3 regions of the Streptomyces sp. NPDC016640 genome follow, and region 3 is predicted to be linked to each of the others. Evidence: predicted binding sites of a transcription regulator. Region 3 holds the regulator's gene; each other region holds the start of a gene.
What was found. The regulator HrcA, encoded in region 3, represses chaperone genes, less so after heat shock. The targets are predictions, from matches to a motif close to TTNGCACTCNGNNNNNCNGAGTGCNAA.
Positions count from the first base shown of each region.

Region 1: groL (chaperonin GroEL) is a predicted target of HrcA. The motif match lies at 5,477-5,503, and genes of this name have one in related genera.
Region 2: groES (co-chaperone GroES) is a predicted target of HrcA. The motif match lies at 5,532-5,558, and genes of this name have one in related genera.

Region 1 covers NZ_JBIBRG010000003.1:378,890-386,723, forward strand. Annotated here, with positions in the region: gene ACF07S_RS08600 (TetR/AcrR family transcriptional regulator) at 1-173, opposite strand, end outside; gene ACF07S_RS08605 (epoxide hydrolase family protein) at 273-1,427, shown strand; gene ACF07S_RS08610 (NADH:flavin oxidoreductase) at 1,911-3,041, opposite strand; gene ACF07S_RS08615 (hypothetical protein) at 3,254-3,607, shown strand; gene groL (chaperonin GroEL) at 3,690-5,312, opposite strand; gene ACF07S_RS08625 (cold-shock protein) at 5,771-5,974, opposite strand; gene ACF07S_RS08630 (MoaD/ThiS family protein) at 6,405-6,680, opposite strand; gene thrC (threonine synthase) at 6,677-7,834, opposite strand, start outside.
Region 2 covers NZ_JBIBRG010000001.1:657,411-665,244, reverse strand. Annotated here, with positions in the region: gene ACF07S_RS03070 (LCP family protein) at 1-531, shown strand, start outside; gene ACF07S_RS03065 (YciI family protein) at 678-1,034, shown strand; gene ACF07S_RS03060 (RNA polymerase sigma factor) at 1,091-2,371, shown strand; gene ACF07S_RS03055 (methyltransferase domain-containing protein) at 2,389-3,573, opposite strand; gene ACF07S_RS03050 (polysaccharide deacetylase family protein) at 3,700-4,596, shown strand; gene ACF07S_RS03045 (polysaccharide deacetylase family protein) at 4,593-5,351, shown strand; gene groES (co-chaperone GroES) at 5,703-6,011, shown strand; gene groL (chaperonin GroEL) at 6,153-7,778, shown strand.
Region 3 covers NZ_JBIBRG010000002.1:462,747-470,580, reverse strand. Annotated here, with positions in the region: gene ACF07S_RS05665 (hypothetical protein) at 1-410, opposite strand, end outside; gene ACF07S_RS05660 (16S rRNA (uracil(1498)-N(3))-methyltransferase) at 538-1,278, opposite strand; gene ACF07S_RS05655 (nitronate monooxygenase) at 1,275-2,348, opposite strand; gene dnaJ (molecular chaperone DnaJ) at 2,562-3,698, opposite strand; gene hrcA (heat-inducible transcriptional repressor HrcA) at 3,698-4,714, opposite strand; gene ACF07S_RS05640 (MBL fold metallo-hydrolase) at 4,884-5,612, shown strand; gene ACF07S_RS05635 (DUF3097 domain-containing protein) at 5,647-6,450, shown strand; gene hemW (radical SAM family heme chaperone HemW) at 6,587-7,819, opposite strand.

The DNA of each region.
Region 1 (7,834 bases), on a different contig from region 3:
AGATCCTGGCGGTCGGGGAAGCGGCGGTACAGGGTGCCCATGCCGCTCCCGGCCTTGCGGGCTATCTCCTCGTACGGCACCCGCAGTCCGTCGCGGGCCATGAGTTCCCGTGCCGCCTCCAGCAGGCGCTGCCGGTTGCGCTCGGCGTCGCGGCGCAAGGGACGTTCGGTCATACGGCCGACCATACCAAGTGGAAACCTTCTTTCTAAGTTGAATGCTTCTTCCACTTTGTGGTTTGGTTGCACCGGCCACACCACTACGAGGAGGCGGTCATGCCCTCACACCCCGCGGACGTCGAAGCGTTCCCGATCGCGGTCGACGGCCGGGAACTCGACCGACTCGCCCGCCGGCTGGCCGACACCCGCTGGCCGGACCGGGAAACCGGCCCCGACCAGGGCCCGGAGCTGGAGCGCATCCGCGCGCTGTGCGCGCACTGGGCCACCGATTACGACTGGCGCCGCTGCGAGAAGGACATCAACGACATCGGGTCGTTCCGTACCGTCCTGGACGGCGTCGGCGTGCACTTCTTGCACGCTCGCTCGCCCGAGCCGTCAGCGATGCCCCTGCTGCTGTGCCACGGCTGGCCCGGGTCCGTCCTGGAGTTCCGTCATCTGGTCGGGCCGCTGACCGATCCCGTCGCGCACGGCGGCCGGGCCGAGGACGCCTTCCACGTCGTGATCCCCTCCATGCCCGGCTTCGGTTTCTCCGACAAGCCGACCGCCGCCGGGTGGGGGGTCTCCCGTACAGCCGACGCCTGGATAGGGCTCATGGACCGCCTCGGCCACCACGAATGGGTCGCGCAGGGCGGCGACTGGGGATCGGCCGTCGTCGAGGCGATCAGCCGCAAGGCACCCGAAGGATTTCTTGGCATGCACGTCAACCTGCCGCTGGTGTTCCCCACCGCCCAGGAGATCGAGGACGCGACACCCGACGAGCAGCGCATGCTGGACAAGGCGCAGCGTTACCGAAGCGTGCTCGACGGCTACTCCCGGGAGCAGGCCACCCGGCCGCAGTCCATCGGTTACGCCCTGGCCGACTCGCCCGCCGGACTGGCCGCCTGGATCTACACCCTCTTCCAGGACGTCACCGACAGCGACGGCGACCCCGAGGCGGTCGTCCCGCGCGATGAGATCCTCGACGACATCATGATGTACTGGCTGCCCAACGCGGGCCCCTCCTCCGTACGGCTGTACTGGGAGGCACGCCAGGAACCGGGAGGCGCACCCGGGCCGAACCCCACGCCGGCCGGGTTCAGCATCTTCCCCGGTGAGGCCGTGCAGGCATCGCGCCGCTGGATCGAGAAGCGTTACTCCCATGTCCTGCACTACCGCCAGCTCGATCGCGGAGGACACTTCGCGGCTCTGGAACAGCCCGCCGTCCTGGCCGAGGAGATCCGCACCACCTTCCGCTCACTGCGCCGCGGATGAAACAGCCCGGCCTCTCCCTTCCCGCGGGGCACGCAGCGGTACAGCCGTGCGCCGGCCGCCGCGCACGGACTCCTGTCCGGGCGACCGCAACCGGCAGCCCCGCACCGCTGGAGTCCTGCATGCGGTGAGAACTCGGGGAGAAGGAACCCACCGAACCCCGCCCCTCCCGCCCGAGGCACGCGATCACTCGGGCGGGTGAACATCACCGGCTCAGCTGGATTTTCGAGCCCTCGACTTCCCTCCGCTCAGCGCACACAACCCCGAAGCAGACCGTTCCCCGTCTGAGGCCAGTGCCGTTCCGGCACGCGGATATCTGGAGGTGCGGCTGTGACGACCGGCGACAACTGGCGCGAACACCGGCGCGCCCTACCGAGTACACGTACCCGGGACAGGCCGCGGAGCAGGTGCCGCTGCCACTGGAACCCTGACCCCGTCCGCGCCGGGCGCCTCCCGCCGGAACCAGGAGGCGCCCGGCCCGGCCGCTCAGCTCAGGGTCTTGATCGAGGCGGGGTCGTACGGCGCGAGCTCGTCGAAGCGGCCCGCGAGGACCTTGGCCGCCCACTGCGGGTCCTGGAGCAGCGCGCGGCCCACGGCGACGAGGTCGAACTCGTCGCGCTCCATCCGGTCCAGCAGGTTGTCGAGGTCGCCCAGTGCGGCGCCCTCGCCCTGGAAGGCCTTGAGGAACTCGCCGTCCAGGCCGACCGAGCCGACCGTGATGGCGGGCCTGCCGGTCAGCTTCTTGGTCCAGCCGGCCAGGTTGAGGTCCGAGCCGTCGAACTCGGGGGTCCAGTAGCGGCGCGTGGACGCGTGGAAGGCGTCGACGCCGGCGGCGGCCAGCGGCGCGAGGATCGCCTCCAGCTCCTGGGGCGTCTCGGCGAGCCGGGCGTCGTAGGCCTCCTGCTTCCACTGCGAGTAGCGGAAGATGACGGGGAACTCCGGCGAGACCCGCTCGCGGACCGCCGCGACGATCTCCACCGCGAACTTCGCGCGGGCCACCGGGTCACCGCCGTAGGCGTCGCCGCGGCGGTTGGTGCCGGCCCACAGGAACTGGTCGATGAGGTAGCCGTGGGCACCGTGCAGCTCCACGCCGTCGAAGCCGATGCGCTCGGCGTCGGCGGCGGCCTGCGCGAAGGCGCCGACGACCTCGTCGATGTCCTTCTGGGTCATCGCCGTGCCGGTGACCTCGTCCTCGCCGATGCGCAGACCGGAGGGGCCGACGGCGGGGGCGTCGGCGAACGGCGGATCGCCCTGCTTGCGGACCATGCCGATGTGCCACAGCTGCGGAACGATGGTGCCGCCCGCGGCGTGCACCGCCTCGGCGACCTTCGCCCAGCCGGCGAGCTGCTCCTCCCCGTGGAAGCGGGGGACGCCGTCGCTCTGCCCGGCCGACTCGTGCCCGACGTACGTTCCCTCGGTGACGATCAGTCCCACACCGGCGGCGGCACGGCGGGAGTAGTACGACACGACGTCCTCGCCGGGAACACCGCCGGGCGAGAACATGCGGGTCATCGGCGCCATGGCGATGCGGTTGGGAACGGTCAGGCCGTTGATGGCGACGGGCCGGGACAGGAGTCCGGCGGCGCGGGCGGCTGTCTCCGGAGCGGTGACGGTCACGTGGGGGCTCCTCGCTGGGTACCAATTGGTATGTGCGCATGCATCCAACGCACTTCCACGCCAACCGGCACGCGGGGGAAGACATTCCGCCGTCCCCCACCCGACCCTCTGTGATCCCGGTCACCTCACGAGAATCCCTGGTCCCGCCGGACGCACCGGCGCAGGATGACGGGCATGGGGAACACCACGCGCCGCCGGCGCGACACGGCACGATGAGGACGCGGACCCTGCGGTTCGGCCTGTACGCGGACCCGGAGGGGCTGGCGTGGGTCGACGCGCTCGTCGACGGGGCCGTACGGGCCCGCGGCGCCCGGATCACCGGGCGGACCGTCCTGCGCGCGCTGCCCGGTGGCATGACGACCGCCGACCTCTACGACCACCTGGTCGAGCAGTGGGCCTGGGAGCACCCGGGCCACGACGGCGGCGCGCGCGAACCGGTCGAGCTGCGCGTCCGCCTGGTGTGCTCGCTGCGGACCTGGCGGGCGATCCGCAAGGCGGTGCTGCGGGGCCTGTGCCCCGAGGGCTCGGCGCCGCACACCTGCCGCGTCCCCTGGTGCACCGCGTGAACGGCCCGAGGGCGGCACCCCCTGCCGGAACAGGGGGTGCCGCCCTCGGTCACGCGTCGGACGGATCCGATCCTCGAAGGGATCAGAAGTCCATGTCACCGCCCGGCATGCCGCCGCCGGCCGGCGCGGCGGCCTTCTCCGGCTTGTCGGCGATGACGGCCTCGGTGGTGAGGAACAGCGCGGCGATCGACGCGGCGTTCTGCAGCGCGGAACGCGTCACCTTCGCCGGGTCGATGATGCCTTCCTTGACCAGGTCGACGTACTCGCCGGTCGCGGCGTTCAGGCCGTGGCCCGGGGTCAGGTTGCGCACCTTCTCCACCACGACGCCGCCCTCGAGGCCGGCGTTGACGGCGATCTGCTTCAGCGGGGCCTCGAGCGCGATGCGCACGGCGTTGGCGCCGGTCGCCTCGTCACCCTCGAGCTCCAGCTTCTCGAAGACCTGGGAGGCCTGCAGCAGGGCCACGCCACCACCGGCGACGATGCCCTCCTCGACGGCCGCCTTGGCGTTGCGGACGGCGTCCTCGATGCGGTGCTTGCGCTCCTTGAGCTCCACCTCGGTGGCGGCACCGGCCTTGATGACCGCGACACCGCCGGCGAGCTTCGCCAGGCGCTCCTGCAGCTTCTCGCGGTCGTAGTCCGAGTCGCTGTTCTCGATCTCGGCGCGGATCTGGTTCACGCGGCCCTGGACCTGGTCGGCCGAGCCGGCACCGTCGACGATGGTGGTCTCGTCCTTGGTGATGACGACCTTGCGGGCCTTGCCCAGCAGGTCGAGCGTCGCGTTCTCCAGCTTGAGGCCGACCTCCTCGGAGATGACCTCGCCGCCCGTGAGGATGGCGATGTCGCCGAGCATGGCCTTGCGGCGGTCACCGAAGCCCGGGGCCTTGACGGCGACGGACTTGAAGGTGCCGCGGATCTTGTTGACGACCAGGGTCGACAGGGCCTCGCCCTCGACGTCCTCGGCGATGATCAGCAGCGGCTTGCCCGACTGCATGACCTTCTCCAGGAGCGGGAGCAGGTCCTTGACGTTGGAGACCTTGGAGTTGGCGATCAGGATGTACGGGTCGTCGAGGACGGCCTCCATACGCTCCATGTCGGTGGCGAAGTACGCCGAGATGTAGCCCTTGTCGAAGCGCATACCCTCGGTGAGCTCCAGCTCCAGACCGAAGGTCTGGGACTCCTCGACGGTGATGACGCCTTCCTTGCCGACCTTGTCCATGGCCTCGGCGATGAGCTCGCCGATCTGGGTGTCGGCGGCGGAGATGGAGGCCGTGGAGGCGATCTGCTCCTTGGTCTCGACGTCCTTCGCCTGCTCCAGCAGGGCACCGGAGACGGCCTCGACGGCCTTCTCGATACCGCGCTTCAGGGCCATCGGGTTGGCACCGGCGGCTACGTTGCGCAGGCCCTCCTTGACCAGGGCCTGGGCGAGAACGGTCGCGGTGGTCGTACCGTCGCCGGCGACGTCGTCCGTCTTCTTGGCGACTTCCTTGACCAGCTCGGCGCCGATCTTCTCGTACGGGTCCTCGAGCTCGATCTCCTTGGCGATGGACACACCATCGTTGGTGATCGTGGGGGCGCCCCACTTCTTCTCGAGGACGACGTTGCGGCCCTTGGGGCCGAGCGTCACCTTGACGGCGTCCGCGAGCTGGTTCATGCCGCGCTCGAGGCCGCGCCGCGCCTCCTCGTCGAACGCGATGATCTTGGCCATGTGAAGTGGTCCCTCCAGGACTGGGGGTGATGACTCCAGGACCGCGCCCGCGCCCGCGACGGACGGCTCGCCGGCCTTGTGGTTCCTTGCCCCACGCAGCCTGCGGGCCTCACCGACCCGGTCCTTACGTTGTCACTCTCACCTTCAGAGTGCTAACGCAATGATTAGCACTCGACCCCCTCGAGTGCAAGGCGCGCCCTCGAAGCGGGCTCGATGAGGGGTGGTGGTCGGGTGACGGGCGGGCGCACGAAGCAGGGCGCCCGCCCGTCACCCGAACACGTCCGGGCGCCCCGGCGCGGGCACGGCGAAGGCGACGAAGGCCCGGACACGGACACGGGCACGGGCACGGACACGGACACGGACACGGGCACAGGCCCCGGCGCGGGCACGGCGAAGGGCCCGCACCCCGGGAGGTACGGGCCCTTCGTCAGCAGGAATGCTTGCGGCTGGTAGCGCGTTCAGGCGCTGAGACGAACCATGTCGGCCTGTGGGCCCTTCTGACCCTGCGAGATCTCGAACTCGACCCGCTGGCCTTCTTCGAGGGTGCGGTAACCGTCCATCTGGATCGCGCTGTAGTGGACGAAAACATCCGCACCACCGTCGACCGCGATGAAGCCGTACCCCTTCTCCGCGTTGAACCACTTGACGGTGCCCTGAGCCATGCCTAACTCCCCTATTACTGGCCCTTGCGCAGATCCGCACTTCGCGGATCCGGGTCAGACCTCACCCCCCAACGGTTGGGGGGTGGCGCCGGAACGCGTCGACCGCGGCCGAATGTATCTGCCCAACTGCCGTCTGCAACAGGTCAATCGGGCGAGAAATCTGGACGACGCCGGTCCGGAATCTGGCCAGAATTCATCCGAATTCAGGGCAAGTCGGGCCAGGCAAAAGGGAAACATGCCGCGAATGGGGCCCACACTTTGGCTGCATCCAGTCGGGCGTGCAGCGGGGATCCGGGGTTTTCGATCTCCGGATCGGGAGCGCGTTCCCCGATTCTACCGCGCTCAATCCAATGGAATTGCCCCCTCCGTTTCTCTTACGGAGGGGGCGACGTTCCGAACGCTCGGTAACCGTCATTACCAAAGGTAATGATCAGCCGCCGGCGACCGCCGGGATGATGGAGACGCCCGCACCGTCCGGGGTGGCCGTCTTGAGGCCCTGCTCGAAGCGGACGTCGTCGTCGTTGACGTAGACGTTGACGAACCGGCGCAGCTTGCCCTGGTCGTCCAGGACCCGGGCGGCGATCCCGGCGTGGTTCCTCTCCAGGTCGGCGATGACCTCGCCGAGGTCGGCCCCCTGGGCACTGACCTCGGCCTGCCCACCGGTGTAGGTGCGCAGGATGGTCGGGATGCGGACGGTCACGCTCATGCGAGGCCTGCCTCTCGGAACGACTCCAGGTTGGGGCGGATGGTGGTGGTGAGCCCGGTGCCGGCCACCGCGTCGAGCGTCTTCAGGCCGTCACCGGTGTTGAGCACGACGGTGGTCAGGGCCGGGTCGAGTACGCCGTCGTCGATGAGCTTCCTGGTGACGCCGACCGTCACGCCGCCCGCCGTCTCCGCGAAGATCCCCTCCGTCCGGGCCAGCAGCCTGATCGCCTCGACGATCTGCTCGTCCGTCACGTCCTCCACCGCGCCACCGGTACGCCGCGCGATGTCCAGCACGTACGGCCCGTCCGCCGGGTTGCCGATGGCGAGCGACTTGGCGATGGTGTCCGGCTTCTGCGGGCGCACGACGTCGTGGCCGGCCTTGTAGGCCGTGGACACCGGGGAGCAGCCCTCGGCCTGCGCACCGAAGATCCGGTACGGCTTGTCCTCGACCAGACCGAGCCCGATCAGCTCCTGCAGCCCCTTGTCGATCTTCGTGAGCTGCGAGCCGGAGGCGATCGGGACCACGATCTGGTCGGGGAGCCGCCAGCCGAGCTGCTCGCAGATCTCGTACGCGAGGGTCTTGGACCCCTCCGCGTAGTACGGCCGCAGGTTGACGTTGACGAAGCCCCAGCCCTCGCCGGCCGGGTCGCCGATCAGCTCCGAGCAGAAGCGGTTCACGTCGTCGTAGTTGCCCTCGATGCCGACGAGCTCACCGCCGTAGACGGCGGCCATGACGACCTTGCCCTGCTCCAGGTCGTGCGGGATGAACACGCAGGAGCGGAAGCCGGCCCGGGCCGCCGCGGCGCCCACGGCGCCGGCCAGGTTGCCGGTGGAGGAGCAGGACAGGGTGGTGAAGCCGAAGGCGCGGGCGGCCTCGATGGCCTGGGCGACGACGCGGTCCTTGAAGGAGTGCGTCGGGTTGCCGGAGTCGTCCTTCACGAACAGCTTGCCGGGGTCGACGCCCAGCTCGCGCGCGAGGTTGTCGGCCTGGACGAGCTTGGTCCAGCCGGGGTTGATGTTCGGCTTGGTCGCCACGTCCGCCGGGACGGGCAGCAGGGGCGCGTAGCGCCAGATGTTCGCGGGTCCCGCCTCGATCCGCTCGCGGAGTTCCTCGGTGCCGTACGCGGAGAAGTCGTAGGCGATCTCCAGCGGGCC
Region 2 (7,834 bases), on a different contig from region 3:
AAGACCGTGGAGTCGTTCACGGACGTCCGCATGGACCACTACATCGAGATCGACTTCGCCGGCTTCGCCCGCCTGGTCGACGCGCTCGGCGGGGTCACCGTCACCACGGACGAGGACATCGACGACGACCGCAGCCACCTCACCCTGGAGGCCGGTACCCACCACCTCGACGGCACGGACGCCCTCGCCCTGGCCCGCACCCGGTACGGCATCGGCACGGGCAGCGACCTCGACCGCATAGAACTCCAGCACCGGCTGGTCAAGGCGCTCCTGGAGCAGATCGCGGACCGCGACCTGCTGACCGCCCCCACCGGGCTGTACGAGGTCGCCGACGCCGTCACCGGCAGCCTGACCACCGACACCGGGCTGGACTCGCTCGGCGAACTGGTGAGCCTGGGCCGGAGTCTCAAGGGGCTGTCGTCCGACGGCGTCACCACCCTGACCATGCCGGTGCTGCCCGCGCCCTGGGACCCCGACCGCGTGGTGGCGGACGAGCCGGACGCGGGCGAGCTGTGGGCTTCGCTGAGGTGAGCCGGGCGGGCCGGGACGCGCGGCGGAGCGCGGTGGGCAGGAGGATCCGGAAAAACTTCGGCGCGGGTGTCGATTCCGGTGTCTCCCGTTCGACGCAGGGGTGAGGGGCCGGGAAGGGCCCGGCCCGCACGACACCAGGAGTCACCATGCCGCGCTACCTCTCCATGATCCGGATCGACGAGAACAACGCCCCCGCCGAGGGACCGAGCCCCGAGCTGATGCGGCGCATGGGCGAGCTGATCGAGGAGATGACGAAGGCCGGGGTCCTGCTGGACACCGCCGGGCTGGCCCCGACCGCCCAGGGCACCCGGGTGCACTACGAGGGCGGGGAACTGTCCGTGACCGACGGGCCGTTCACCGAGTCCAAGGAGGTCATCGGCGGCTACTCGATGCTGCAGGCCAAGGACAGGGCCGAGGCGATCGAGTGGACCAGGCGGTTCCTGAAGGTGCACGAGGCGCACTGGACGGTGACCTGCGAGGTGCGGGAGGTCATGGAGGCCTGAACGGAGCCGGGGAACCTCCTTGGCCCCGTCGCCGTACGGGTGTCTGATGGTGGGCTGTGACACCGCAGCCCACCGCCGGCCCGCCCGGTACGGCCCAGACCGTCGAGACCGTCTTCCGCATGGAATCGCCCCGGGTGATCGCCGGCGTGGCCCGTATCGTCCGGGACGTCGGCATCGCCGAGGAACTCGCGCAGGACGCCCTGGTCGCCGCGCTGGAGCAGTGGCCGGCCGACGGCGTGCCCGACAACCCGGGCGCCTGGCTCATGGCCACCGCCCGCAACCGTGCCGTCGACCTGGTCCGCCGCCGGGAGAACTACGCCCGCAAGCTGGCCGAGATCGGCCGGGACCGGTCGACGGCCGCGGGACCGCCCGGGGAGCCGGCCGACCCGGAGGACATCGACGACGACCTCCTCCGGCTCGTCTTCACCGCCTGCCACCCCGTCCTGTCCGCCGAGGCCCGCACCGCCCTCACCCTGCGGCTGCTCGGCGGCCTGACCACGGCCGAGATCGCCCGTGCCTTCCTCGTCCCGGAACCGACGGTGGCCCAGCGCATCGTGCGCGCCAAGCGCACCCTGGCGACCCGGAACATCGCCTTCGAGGTGCCCTGCGGCCCCGACCGCGAGGCCCGTCTCGGCTCGGTCCTCGACGTCATCTACCTGATCTTCAACGAGGGGTACGCCGCCACGGCCGGCGACGACTGGCTGCGGCCCGCCCTGTGCGAGGACGCGCTGCGGCTGGCCCGCGTGCTGTCCGCACTGATGCCGAAGGAACCCGAGGTGCACGGCCTGACCGCGCTGCTGGAGTTCCAGGCCTCCCGGACCGCCGCCCGCACCGGCCCGGACGGCGAACCGGTCCTCCTGAAGGACCAGAACCGCGCCCGCTGGAACCGCATGCTCATCGCCCGCGGCGTCACCGCCCTCGCCCGCGCCGCCGGCGCCGGTGCCCCGGGCCCGTTCGTCCTCCAGGCGGCCATCGCCGCCTGCCACGCGCACGCCCACCGCTACGAGGAGACCGACTGGCCCCGCATCGCCGGCCTGTACGCCCTCCTCGCCGCCCGCGCCCCCTCCCCGGTCGTCGAACTCAACCGGGCGGTCGCCGTCTCCCTGGCCGAGGGACCCGCCGCCGCGCTGCCCCTCGTCGACGCCCTGACCGGCGTACCGGCGCTGCGGGACTACCACCTGCTGCCGAGCGTCCGCGGCGACCTGCTGGCGCGTCTGGGCCGTACGCGGGAGGCGCGGGCGGAGTTCGCGCGTGCGGCGTCGCTGACCCGCAACGAGCGGGAGCGCGGCCTGCTGCTGCGGCGGGCGGCGGAGACCGGACGCGCCACCGGGGCCTGATCACCCGCCCGGGGAACTCACCGCACCGGGTGCCCCAGCAGCATGGACGGGGCGCCGTCCACCCGGGTGAGGAACACCGTGACGGACGCGGCGCCCTGGGGCTTGGGGAGGACCTTGCGCCGCAGTTCCTCCGGTTCCACCGCCGAGCCGCGCTTCTTGACGGTCAGCGTGCCGACCCGGCGCTCGCGCAGCAGCGCCTTCAGCTTCTTGGCGTTGAACGGGAGCCGGTCGGTGAGCTCGTAGGCGGTGGCGTACGGCGTGGGGCGGTGCTCGTCCGCCGTGACGTAGGCGATGGTCGCGTCGATCAGCCCGCCGCCGAGCCGCTCGGCGACCTCGGCGACGAGATGCGCCCGGATGACGGCGCCGTCGGGCTCGTACAGGAACCGGCCGGGCGGGCGGACCGCCGGGTCGGGCAGGCCGCGGGAGAGCAGGGTGTGCGGGCCGGGGAGGAGGGTCGCCCGGACCGCCCCCGGACCGGTCCCCCCACCGGTGCCGAACCACAGCACCGCCTCCTTCACGTCCCCGCCGTCCGAGATCCACTCGGCCTCCGCGTCGCCGGGCACGGCCTCGTGCGGGATGCCGGGCGCGACCTTGAGCGCGGCGGCGCGGGACGCCGTGCGGGCCGCCCCGACCGCCCAGGACAGCGGGGGCGAGTACGCCTCGGGGTCGAAGATCCGGCCCCGGCCGCCGCGCCGGGCCGGATCGACGAAGACGGCGTCCCAGCCGGCCGTGTCCACCTCCGTCACGTCCCCCTCGCGCACCTCGATGAGATCCGCGAGCCCCAGCGCGCCGGCGTTCGCCCGGGCCGCCGCCGCGGTGAGCGGGTCCCGGTCCACGGCCAGTACCCGGATGCCGGCGCGGGCCAGCGCGACGGCGTCCCCGCCGATCCCGCAGCACAGGTCGGCCACGGACGTCACGCCCAGTTCGCGGAACCGCCGCGCCCGGTACGCCGCCACGCTCGCCCGGGTCGACTGCTCCACCCCGTCGGGTGTGAAGAACATCCGCCGGGCGTCCTCCGCCCCGAACTTCGCCACCGCCCGCTGCCGCAGCCGCGCCTGGCCGAGCGCCGCCGACACCAGTTCGGCGGGGTGCTCGCGGCGCAGCCGGGTCGCGACGGCCAGTTCGTGCGCCGGGTCGGTGTCGCGCACCTCGTCGAGGAGGGCGCGGCCTTCGGGGGTGAGGAGGGGGGCGAGGTCGTTCACCGGCTCATTGTGGGCCAGTCGGTGGACCGTACGCCTCCGGCCGCGGTGTCGGGCCCGGTTCCGGATCCCGGACTGCGAGGATCCGGCCCCATGCGAGTAGTAGGACAAAACGACAAAACGCGGGGCATGGGGTGGTCGCGGGGCGGGGCGCGGGCCGCACTCGCGGTCCTCGCTCTCGCCGTCCTGGCACCGGCCTGCGGACGGCCCGGCGCCGAGGTCGCCCCGGCGGGCGGCCAGCAGCCGCTCGAGGCGCCGCCGGCCCGCGCGCTCGACGCCTACGCCACGAAACTGCGCGCCGCGCACGCCGCCAGGGCCGCCGCCGCGCGCCGCTGGGGACTCCGGCGCGTGCCCCTCACCGCCCCGCCGCCCCCGGCGAGGAAGCCGAGGATCACCACCCGCGACGGCTTCGAGGTCGAGGGCCACCGGCGGCTGGACCTCCCCCCGGTCTTCACCACCGTCCCCACCCGGGACAGGGTCGTCTTCCTCACCATCGACGACGGCGCCGAGAGGGACCCGGCGTTCGTGCGCATGATGCGCGAGCTGCGCGTCCCCTACTCCGCCTTCCTCAGCGACTACCTCGTCAAGGAGGACTACGGATACTTCGGGAAGATGCGGGACGACGGCGCCGGCCTGCACAACCACACCCTGCGCCACCCCTACCTGCCGGCCCTGTCCCACGCCCGCCAGAAGCGCGAGATCTGCGGCATGCAGGAGGTCATGGAGAAGCGCTACGGCAAGCGCCCCGCCCTCTTCCGCCCGCCCTACGGCAACTACGACAAGGCCACCCTGCGCGCCGCCAAGGCCTGCGGCATCACCCACGTCCCGCTCTGGAACGCGGAGGTCTTCGCCGACCGCTGGGAGTACCGCGAGTGGGACCGCGCACTGCACCCGGGCGACATCGTCCTCACCCACTTCCGGGGCCGCGAGGACTGGAAGGGCACGATGCCGGACATGATCCGCCGTTTCCTGCACAAGGTCACGGCCGAGGGCTACGCGGTGGCGCGGCTGGAGGACTACCTGTGAGGCGCCGGGGCGCGCCGGGAGCCGCCCGCCGGGGCGCGCCGCGAACCGCTCTGCTGGCGGCCGCCGTCCTGCTGGCCGTGCTCGCCGGGTGCGGCCGGCAGGCGGGCCCGGGGGACGCGGCGGTCCGGCCGCCCGGGGGCGGTCCGGCGGCGGGAGGCGAGGTGCCGCCCGTCGTCGACCGCGTGCCGACCGGCGACAAGGTGGTCTTCCTCACCTACGACGACGGCGCCGAACGCGATCCCCGCTTCATCGACCTGGTGCGCGAACGCCGGCTCCCCGTCAGCATGTTCCTCACCGACAGCGTGGCGGGACCCGGTTACGCCCACTTCGCCCGCCTGCGCTCGGTCGGCGCGAGCCTGCAGAACCACACCCTCGACCATCCCGCCCTGCGCGGTCTGCCCTACGCAGGCCAGCGCGCCGAGATCTGCGGCCAGCAGCGCAAGCTGGCGTCCCGCTTCGGCGTCCGCCCCCGCCTCCTGCGCCCGCCCTACGGCGCGTACGACACCACGACCCTGCGGGCCGCCGCGGACTGCGGCATCGCGGCGGTGGTGCTCTGGCGGGTGACGCTGGAAGCCGACGGCCACCTCACGTACACCCGCGGCCCCCGACGCCCGGTCCCGGGCGACATCGTCTCCGTACCGTCGGGCGAGGTCCCGCCCCTGACCCTGGCGGAGCGCACGACCCGCCTGCTGCGGGAACTGGGGGAGCGGGGCCTGGGGGTCGGCCGCCTGGAGGACCACCTCGAACACCGCTGAGCCCGCTCCGGCCGGACCCGCGGACGCCGCTCGCTCCCGGCCCGTCCGGCGACCGGGGACGAGGCAGTCCAGCCGGAGCGGGACCCGGGGACGGCAGCCCCCGGAAGCGGTCACCGCGACGCCGGCCGACTGCGCGCACGTGTGAAAACAGCCCGTCCCGCCCGCGACGCGCGCGGGTAATTGGCACTCCGCTTGACCGAGTGCTAATCCCGGTCATAGTCTCAGGTCTGGCACTCCCCACTGGAGAGTGCCAACAAAGCGACGGGCAGGTCCGGCACCCGCGACGACGGATCCACCTGGTCGCCACCTCAGACAGTTAACCCCGAGATCTCCGAAGGGGGAGGTCGGATCGTGACGACCGCCAGCTCCAAGGTTGCCATCAAGCCGCTCGAGGACCGCATTGTGGTCCAGCCGCTCGACGCCGAGCAGACCACGGCTTCGGGCCTGGTCATTCCGGACACGGCCAAGGAGAAGCCCCAGGAGGGCGTCGTCCTGGCCATCGGTCCGGGCAGGTTCGAGGACGGCAAGCGCGTCGAGCTCGACGTGAAGGTCGGCGACGTCGTTCTGTACAGCAAGTACGGCGGCACCGAGGTCAAGTACAACGGCGAGGAGTACCTCGTCCTCTCGGCCCGCGACGTCCTCGCGATCGTCGAGAAGTAGGGGAAGTCCGGGGGCAGCCCCGGAACACCCGACCTCGAAGCACTTTTGCTCGAACTGCGCCCCTGGCCCCAGCATCCGATAAGAAGCCGGGCGCCCGGGGCGCAGTGATGTCACCCATAATTCGAGAGGGCTCCCGCTGCCATGGCGAAGATCCTGAAGTTCGACGAGGACGCCCGTCGCGCCCTCGAGCGCGGCGTCAACAAGCTTGCCGACACGGTCAAGGTGACGATCGGCCCCCGGGGCCGCAACGTCGTCATCGACAAGAAGTTCGGCGCCCCCACCATCACCAACGACGGTGTCACGATCGCCCGCGAGGTCGAGATCGAGGACCCGTTCGAGAACCTCGGCGCCCAGCTGGTGAAGGAGGTGGCGACCAAGACCAACGACATCGCCGGTGACGGCACCACCACCGCCACCGTGCTGGCCCAGGCCCTGGTCCGCGAGGGCCTGAAGAACGTCGCCGCCGGTGCTTCCCCGGCCGCCCTGAAGAAGGGCATCGACGCCGCCGTCGCCGCGGTCTCCGAGGACCTGCTCGCCTCGGCCCGTCCGATCGACGAGAAGTCCGACATCGCCGCCGTCGCCGCGCTGTCCGCCCAGGACCAGCAGGTCGGCGAGCTCATCGCCGAGGCGATGGACAAGGTCGGCAAGGACGGTGTCATCACCGTCGAGGAGTCCAACACCTTCGGTCTGGAGCTGGACTTCACCGAGGGCATGGCCTTCGACAAGGGCTACCTGTCGCCGTACTTCGTGACGGACCAGGAGCGCATGGAGGCCGTCCTCGACGACCCCTACATCCTCATCACCCAGGGCAAGATCGGCGCCATCGCCGACCTGCTGCCGCTGCTGGAGAAGGTCATCCAGGCCAACTCCTCCAAGCCGCTGCTGATCATCGCCGAGGACGTCGAGGGCGAGGCCCTGTCGACCCTGGTGGTCAACAAGATCCGCGGCACCTTCAACGCCGTCGCGGTGAAGGCCCCCGGCTTCGGTGACCGCCGCAAGGCGATGCTGCAGGACATGGCCGTCCTCACCGGCGCCACGGTCGTCTCCGAGGAGGTCGGCCTCAAGCTCGACCAGGTCGGCCTGGACGTCCTCGGCTCCGCCCGCCGCGTCACCGTCACCAAGGACGACACCACGATCGTCGACGGCGGCGGCAACAAGGAAGACGTCACCGGTCGCATCGGCCAGATCAAGGCCGAGATCGAGACCACCGACTCCGACTGGGACCGCGAGAAGCTCCAGGAGCGCCTCGCGAAGCTGGCCGGCGGCGTGTGCGTGATCAAGGTCGGCGCCGCCACCGAGGTGGAGCTGAAGGAGAAGAAGCACCGTCTGGAGGACGCCATCTCCGCGACCCGCGCCGCGGTCGAGGAGGGCATCGTCTCCGGTGGTGGCTCCGCGCTGGTCCACGCCGTCAAGGTCCTCGAGGGCAACCTCGACAAGACCGGCGACGAGGCCACCGGTGTCTCCGTGGTCCGCAAGGCCGCCGTCGAGCCGCTGCGCTGGATCGCCGAGAACGCCGGCCTGGAGGGCTACGTCATCGTCTCCAAGGTCGCCGAGCTCGAGAAGGGCAGCGGCTACAACGCCGCCACCGGCGAGTACGGCGACCTGGTCAAGGCCGGTGTCATCGACCCGGTCAAGGTGACCCGTTCCGCCCTGGAGAACGCCGCCTCCATCGCCTCCCTCCTCCTGACGACCGAGACCCTGGTCGTCGAGAAGAAGGAAGAGGAAGAGCCGGCCGCCGCGGGCCACGGCCACGGCCACGCCCACTGACGACGTCAGGTCGACAGCTGCCGAGTGAAGGCCCGGCACCCCCGTAACGGGGGTGC
Region 3 (7,834 bases):
TCGACCCGGAACACCTGCTTTCCGTCCACCTTCGCGGTGATGTTCCCGCGCACACAGGCGCCGTTGACGGCGTGGGTGACCTTCCCGGTGACGGTGATCTCCTCGCCGTCCCGGGTCTCGCCCTCGCAGTCGACGGAGGCGACGGTGTCCTCGCCTCCCGCCCGCGGCGAGGACGACGACTCGCCCCCGTCCCCGAGGGACGCGGTGCAGCTGAGCCATCGCACCCCGGCCTTCCGCCGGTCGAGCTCCTCGGTCACGGCCTCGTCGGTGGTGAACGCGATGGCCGCGGAACTCAGGCCGCCGCCCTCGCACGCCACGGCGCCGCCCACGGCGGCCACCACGAACCCGGCGGCGAGCGCCTGCCGCCGCCACCAACGCGCCCCTCGCGGAGCCCTTTTCGTCGCCCCCATGGACGGCAGACTGCCACCGTCACGGGCGGGGCGGTAGAGCGCATACGGCCACGTACGGAGCGCCGGGGCGTTCCTGCGCCCCCCGCCGCCCTTTCCCGGTCCCGGGGGCGCCGCCCCCGGGGGACGGTCAGGACCAGCGGCCCGTGCGGCCGAGCAGCAGGGCCGCGGCGGCCGTTCCGGCGGTGGAGGTGCGCAGCACGCTGCGGCCCAGCCGGTGGGCGCGGGCGCCGGCCTCCTCGAACAGGGCCAACTCCTCCGGGGAGACGCCGCCTTCGGGGCCGACGACCAGCACGATGCGGCCGGAGGCGGGCAGTTCGGCCGTCGCCAGGGGTTCGGTGCCGCTCTCGTGGAGTACGGCGGCGAAGTCGGCTTCGGCGAGAAGCGAGGCGACCTGCCTGGTCGTGGCCGCGTCCGCGACCTCCGGGAAGCGCACCCGGCGGGACTGCTTGCCGGCCTCCCTGGCCGTCGCCCGCCACTTGGCGAGGGACTTCGCCCCGCGCTCGCCCTTCCACTGCGTGATGCAGCGGGCCGCCTGCCACGGCACGATCGCGTCGACGCCGACCTCGGTCATCGTCTCCACGGCCAGCTCGCCCCGGTCTCCCTTGGGCAGCGCCTGCACGACGGTGAGCCGGGGGAACTCCTCGGGCTCCTCGGCGACCCGGCCGAGCCGCACGACCAGCCGGTCCTTGCCCTCGGTGCCGTCCACCTCGCCCTCGGCCCAGCGGCCGGCGCCGTCGGTGAGGACGACGTCCTCACCGGCCCGCAGCCGCTTCACGGAGACGGCGTGCCGTCCCTCGGGGCCGTCGAGCACGTAACGGCCGGCGCCGTCGGTGTCGAAGTGGTCGACGACGAACACCGGCGCGGTCATCGGGTGCCTCCCGCCGACAACGCCGTCCGGGCGGAGGCCAGTTCGGCGGCCAGCACCTCCACCAGCCGCCCGGCGGGCAGCTCACGGGCCATGCGGTGGCCCTGTCCCGCCCACAGCGCCATGCCCTGCGCGTCCCCGGCCCTGGCGGCGGCCCTGCGCAGCGGCGCGGTGAGGTGGTGGACGTCCGGGTAGGCGGCGGGCGCGTACCGCCCGTGCTCGCGCAGGAACCGGTTGACCAGGCCTCGGGCCGGGCGGCCGGAGAAGGCGCGGGTCAGCTCGGTGCGGACGTACAGGGGGTTGGTCAGGGCCTGCTTGTGCAGGGTGTGCGCGCCGGACTCGTGGGCGGCGAGGAAGGCCGTGCCGAGCTGGGCCGCAACGGCCCCGGCGGCGAGGACGGCGGCGATCTGGCCGCCGCGCATGATGCCCCCGGCGGCGACGACCGGTATGCCGACGGCTTCCCGGACCTGGGCGAGGAGGGACAGCAGCCCGACGCCGGAGCCGTCCGTCTCCGGGACGTCCCGGTGGGTGCCCTGGTGGCCGCCGGCCTCGACGCCCTGCGCGATCACCGCGTCCGCGCCGGCCCGCTCCACGGCCCGGGCCTCCTCCACGGTCGTGGCGGTGACCAGCGTGAAGGTGCCGACGCGGCGCAGGGAGTCCAGTACCTCACGGGCCGGGACGCCGAAGTGGAACGACACCACCGGCACCGGGTCGTCCAGCAGTACGGCGAGCTTGGCGTCGTAGCCGTCGTCGCGGCCGCCGTCCGGGTCGCCCGGCGCGGTCTCGTACCAGGAGGCCTCGCCGGCCAGCTGGTGGGCGTAGACGCCGACGGCGGCCGGGTCGGCGGTCTCCGGCTGCGGCAGGAAGAGGTTGACGCCGAAGGGCCGGCCCGTCAGTCCCCGCAGCTGCTTGATCTCCTGGTACATCCCGTCCGCGGTCTTGTACCCGGCGGCCAGGAAACCGAGCCCGCCGGCCTCGGACACGGCGGCGGCGAGCTGCGGCACGGAGACACCGCCCGCCATGGGCGCCTGCACGATCGGGTGCGGGAGGAGATCGGTCGGTACGGAGGACATGACGGCATGTTGCCACGTCCCCCGATCGACTCCGAACCCGCCCTTCCCCTTGGCGCGAGCCGCTTCCCGAAGGGCGCCGGCAGGGGTGTCGACGCCCGTCGAAGGCGTCCCTCGGACGGGAGGACGGCCCCTGCCGCCCCGGCCGGCCGCGCCCGCCCGGGGGACGGCCCCCGGACCCGGCGGCCGCCCGGCGCACGCGGCCCCACCGCACCGTCAACGCCCGTTGAAGGCGTCCTTCAGACGGGAGAACAGCCCCTGCTGTCCCGGCTGGAACTGGCCCGTGGGGCGTTCCTCGCCGCGCAGTTTGGCCAGCTCCCGCAGCAGTCGCTCCTGCTCGGGGTCGAGCTTGCCCGGGGTCTGGACCTCGACGTGGACGATGAGGTCGCCCCGGCCGCCGCCGCGCAGGTGGGTGACGCCCCGGCCGTGCATCGGGATCGACTGGCCGGACTGGGTGCCGGGCCGGATGTCGACCTCCTCCATGCCGTCCAGTGTCTCCAGCGGCACCTTGGTGCCGAGGGCCGCCGCCGTCATCGGGAGGGTGACGGTGCAGTGCAGGTCGTCGCCGCGCCGCTGGAACTGCGCGTGCGGCAGCTCGTGGATCTCGACGTACAGGTCACCGGCGGGACCGCCGCCGGGTCCGACCTCGCCCTCGCCGGCGAGCTGGATCCGGGTGCCGTTGTCGACACCGGCCGGGATCTTGACGGTGAGCGTGCGCCGGGAGCGGACCCGGCCGTCGCCGGCGCACTCCGGGCACGGAGTGGGGACGACGGTGCCGAAGCCCTGGCACTGCGGGCAGGGGCGCGAGGTCATGACCTGGCCCAGGAAGGACCGGGTGACCTGCGAGACCTCACCGCGGCCGCGGCACATGTCGCAGGTCTGCGCGGTGGTGCCCGGGGCGGCGCCCTCCCCGCTGCACGTGGTGCAGACGATCGCCGTGTCGACCTGGAGGTCCTTGGTCGTGCCGAAGGCGGCCTCGTCCAGCTCGATCTCGATGCGGATCATCGCGTCCTGGCCCCGGCGGGTGCGCGAGCGCGGCCCGCGCTGCGACGCCGTACCGAAGAACGCGTCCATGATGTCGGAGAAGTTGCCGAAGCCGCCCGCGCCGAAACCGCCGGCGCCGGCGCCGCCGGCCTGCGAGAGCGGGTCGCCGCCGAGGTCGTAGACCTGCTTCTTCTGCGGGTCCGACAGCACCTCGTAGGCGGCGTTGATCTCCTTGAACCGCTCCTGGGTCTTCGGATCCGGGTTGACGTCCGGATGCAGCTCGCGGGCGAGCCGCCGGAAGGCCTTCTTGATCTCCTCCTGCGACGCGTCGCGGCGCACGCCGAGTACGGCGTAGTAGTCCGTGGCCACTACGACTCCGCCAGGATCTGTCCGACGTACCGTGCCACTGCGCGTACCGCTCCCATCGTTCCCGGGTAGTCCATGCGGGTCGGTCCGACCACGCCGAGCTTGGCAACCGCCTCGCCGCCCGAACCGTAGCCCACCGACACGACGGACGTGGAGTTGAGTCCCTCATGGGCGTTCTCATGACCGATACGCACGGTCACGCCCGGATCCTTCGCCTCGCCGAGCAGCTTGAGGAGCACGACCTGCTCCTCCAGCGCCTCCAGCACGGGCCGGATCATGAGGGGGAAGTCATGGCCGAAGCGGGTGAGATTGGCGGTGCCGCCGATCATCAGCCGCTCCTCGTTCTCCTCGACGAGCGTCTCCAGGAGAGTGGAGAGCACCGTCGAGACCGTACCGCGGTCCTCGGCCTCGAAGGCGTCGGAGAGGTCCTCCACCAGGCCCGGCACGTCGGCGAACCGGCGGCCCGCGACCCGGCTGTTCAGCCGCGCGCGCAGATCCGCCAGGGACGACTCGCCGAACGGCGCCGGGCAGTCGACCATGCGCTGCTCGACCCGGCCGGTGTCGGTGATCAGCACCAGCATCAGACGCGCGGGGGCGAGGGACAGCAGTTCCACGTGCCGCACCGTCGAGCGGGTCAGCGACGGGTACTGCACGACGGCGACCTGCCGGGTCAGCTGCGCGAGCAGCCGGACCGTCCTGGCCACCACGTCGTCGAGGTCGACGGCGCCCTCGAGGAAGTTCTGGATGGCCCGCCGCTCGGGCGGGCTCATCGGCTTGACCCCGGCGAGCTTGTCGACGAACAGCCGGTAGCCCTTGTCGGTGGGGATGCGCCCGGCACTGGTGTGCGGCTGGGCGATGAAGCCCTCGTCCTCCAGGGCCGCCATGTCGTTGCGCACGGTGGCCGGGGAGACGCCGAGGTTGTGCCGCTCGGTGAGCGCCTTGGAGCCGACCGGCTCCTCGGTGCCGACGTAGTCCTGGACGATGGCGCGCAGCACCTGGAGCCTGCGTTCACTGAGCATCGCGCACACCTCCAGAAGCCTTCCGCCCGACGCGTTCCCTGACACTCCCTGGCACTCTTCGCACGCGAGTGCCAGACTTCCCCGGCCAGTGTACGGCCGGGGGGTACGCCCCCGGCAAGGCCGGTCCGTCCCCCGCGCCCCGGGACGCCGTCCCCGCTAGCGTCGCGGTATGACCGTGACGTGGGAAGAGCCGGGATGGCAGCGGGTGTCCGACGGGGTGGGACGGTGCCGGCTGCCGGTGTGGGACTGCACGGCGGGGCTGGTCGTGGGCCCGGACGCCGTGCTGCTCGTCGACGCGGGCTCCCACCTGGGCGAGGGCGCGCGGTTGCGGGCCGAGGCGCAGGCGCTCACCGGCCGCCGTGTGACGCATCTCGCGCTCACCCACCCGCACTTCGACCACGTGCTCGGGGCGGCGGCGTTCGCGGGCGCGGAGGTGTTCGGCGCTGTGGGCATGGACACGGCACTGACCGGCCGCGGGCGGGAGGAGCTGCGCGCCGACGCGGTGCGGGGCGGGCTGGACGCGCGCCTGGCGGAGGAGGCGGTGGACGCCCTGGTCCGGCCGCGGCACCCGGTCAGCGGCGAGTGGACGCTCGACCTGGGCGGCGGCCGGCAGGCGCTGCTGGCGAACGTGGGCCCCGGGCACACGGCGCACGACCTCGCGGTGCTGGTCCCCGGCGACCCGGAGGTGGTCTTCTGCGGCGACCTGGTGGAGGAGTCGGGAGAACCGCAGGCCGGACCCGACGCCGTGCCCTCGCGCTGGCCGGCCGCCCTGGACCGGCTGCTGGAACTGGGCGGCGAGGACGCGCGGTACGTCCCCGGTCACGGGGCGGTGGTGGACGCGGCGTTCGTCCGGGCCCAGCGCGACGCCCTGGCGGCCCGTTTCGGCGTGTCGCGCTGATCAGCGCGGGTGGGCTCCTCGTATCGTCAGCAGAATGCGCCCGTACTCCGCCGATCTGACCCCTCCGTGGAAGAAGCCGCAGCCGGTGCCCGAGGTCGCGGCCGAGCCCGGTCTCGTGGTGGAGGAGCCCGGCACGGGTTTCTGCGGCGCGGTGATCCGCTGCGAGGCCGGCACGGTGACCCTGGAGGACCGCTTCGGCAAGCACCGGGTCTTCCCACTGGAACCGCGCGGCTTCCTGCTGGAGGGCCGCGTGGTGACCCTGGTGAGGCCCGCCGCCGGTCCGGTACGCCCGTCCCGCACGGCATCCGGTTCGGTGGCCGTCCCCGGCGCCCGCGCGCGGGTCGCCCGCGCGGGTCGCGTCTACGTCGAGGGCCGGCACGACGCGGAGCTGGTCGAGAAGGTGTGGGGCGACGACCTGCGCATCGAGGGCGTGGTCGTGGAGTACCTGGAGGGCGTCGACGACCTGCCGTCGGTCGTGGCCGGTTTCGCCCCCGGTCCGGGCGCGCGCCTGGGTGTCCTGGTGGACCATCTGGTCCCGGGCTCCAAGGAGTGGCGCATCGCGGAGTCGGTGACGAGCGAGCACGCCCTGGTGGTGGGCCACCCGTACATCGACATCTGGGAGGCGGTGAAGCCGGCGGCCGTGGGGATCGCCGGGTGGCCGCGGGTGCCGCGGGGGCAGGACTGGAAGACGGGGGTGTGCCGGGCGCTGGGGTGGCCGGAGAACACCGGCGCGGCGTGGCAGCACATCCTCTCCCGGGTCCACTCCTACAAGGACCTGGAGCCGGAGCTCCTGGGCCGCGTGGAGGAACTGATCGATTTCGTCACGGCCCCGTCCTGACGGGTCCGGCCCCGCGGCCGGGAGGGGCCGCTCCGGCCCGTCGGCGTCGGAGGACGAGGCCGTCCGGGCCGAAGGGTCCCGTAGGCGCAGCGCCCGAGGGCGGGAAGGGAAGGAGCGGCGGGGCGGAGGACCCCGGTCAGTCGACCAGGTCCCGCACCACCGCGTCCGCCAGCAGCCGCCCCCGCAGGGTGAGAGCCGCACGGCCCGACGCGTACGGCCCCCGCCGCAGCAGCCCGTCCGCCAGGGCCCGGCGCGCCGCCGCGAGACCCGCCGTACGGAGGAGCCCCAGCTCGACGCCCTCCTCCAGCCGCAGTTCCAGCAGGATCCGCTCCACCCGCCGGTCCTCGTCCGACAGGACCTCCCGGCCCGCTCCCGGCGACCGCCCCGCCGCCAGCGCCGCCGCGTACGCGCCGGGGTGCTTCACGTTCCACCAGCGCACCCCGCCCACGTGCGAGTGCGCGCCCGGCCCCGCGCCCCACCAGTCGGCGCCGCGCCAGTACAGCTCGTTGTGCAGGCAGCGGCCCGCCTCGGAGGTGGCCCAGTTGGACACCTCGTACCACGTGAAGCCCGCCGCCGAAAGACTTTCCTCGGCCATCAGATAGCGGTCCGCGTGGACGTCGTCGTCCGTCATCGGGACCTCGCCGCGACGGATGCGGCGGGCCAGCTGCGTGCCCTCCTCGACGATCAGCGCGTACGCGGAGACGTGGTCCGGTCCGGCGCCGAGCGCCGCCTCCAGGGACGCCCGCCAGTCGTCGTCGGACTCGCCCGGCGTGCCGTAGATCAGGTCCAGGTTGACGTGCTCGAAGCCCGCCGCGCGGGCCTCGGCGACGCACGCCTCCGGCCGCCCGGGGGTGTGGGTGCGGTCGAGCACCCTCAGGACGTGCTGCCTGGCGCTCTGCATGCCGAAGGAGATCCGGTTGAAGCCACCGGCCCGCAGGGTCGCCAGGTAGGCCGGGTCGACCGACTCCGGGTTCGCCTCCGTGGTGATCTCGGCGTCCGCCGCCAGCCCGAACTCCTCGCGGACCGCGCCCAGCATCCGCACCAGGTCGCCGGCGGCCAGCAGCGTCGGCGTGCCGCCGCCGACGAACACCGTGCGGACCGGCCGCGGGTCGTCGCCCAGCACCTTGCGGGCCAGGCGGATCTCGTCGATCAGGGTCTCGGCGTAGTTGTCGCGGGAGGCCAGCACTCCGCCGGTGCCGCGCAGTTCGGTCGCGGTGTAGGTGTTGAAGTCGCAGTAGCCGCAGCGGGTCGCGCAGTACGGAACGTGCAGGTAGAAGCCGAGGGGGCGGTCGGCGGCCCCGGCGAGCGCGGACGCGGGCAGCGCGCCGTCGGCGGGGACGGGCTCGCCGTCGGGGAGTGCGGAAGGCATGTGCTCCATTGTCCC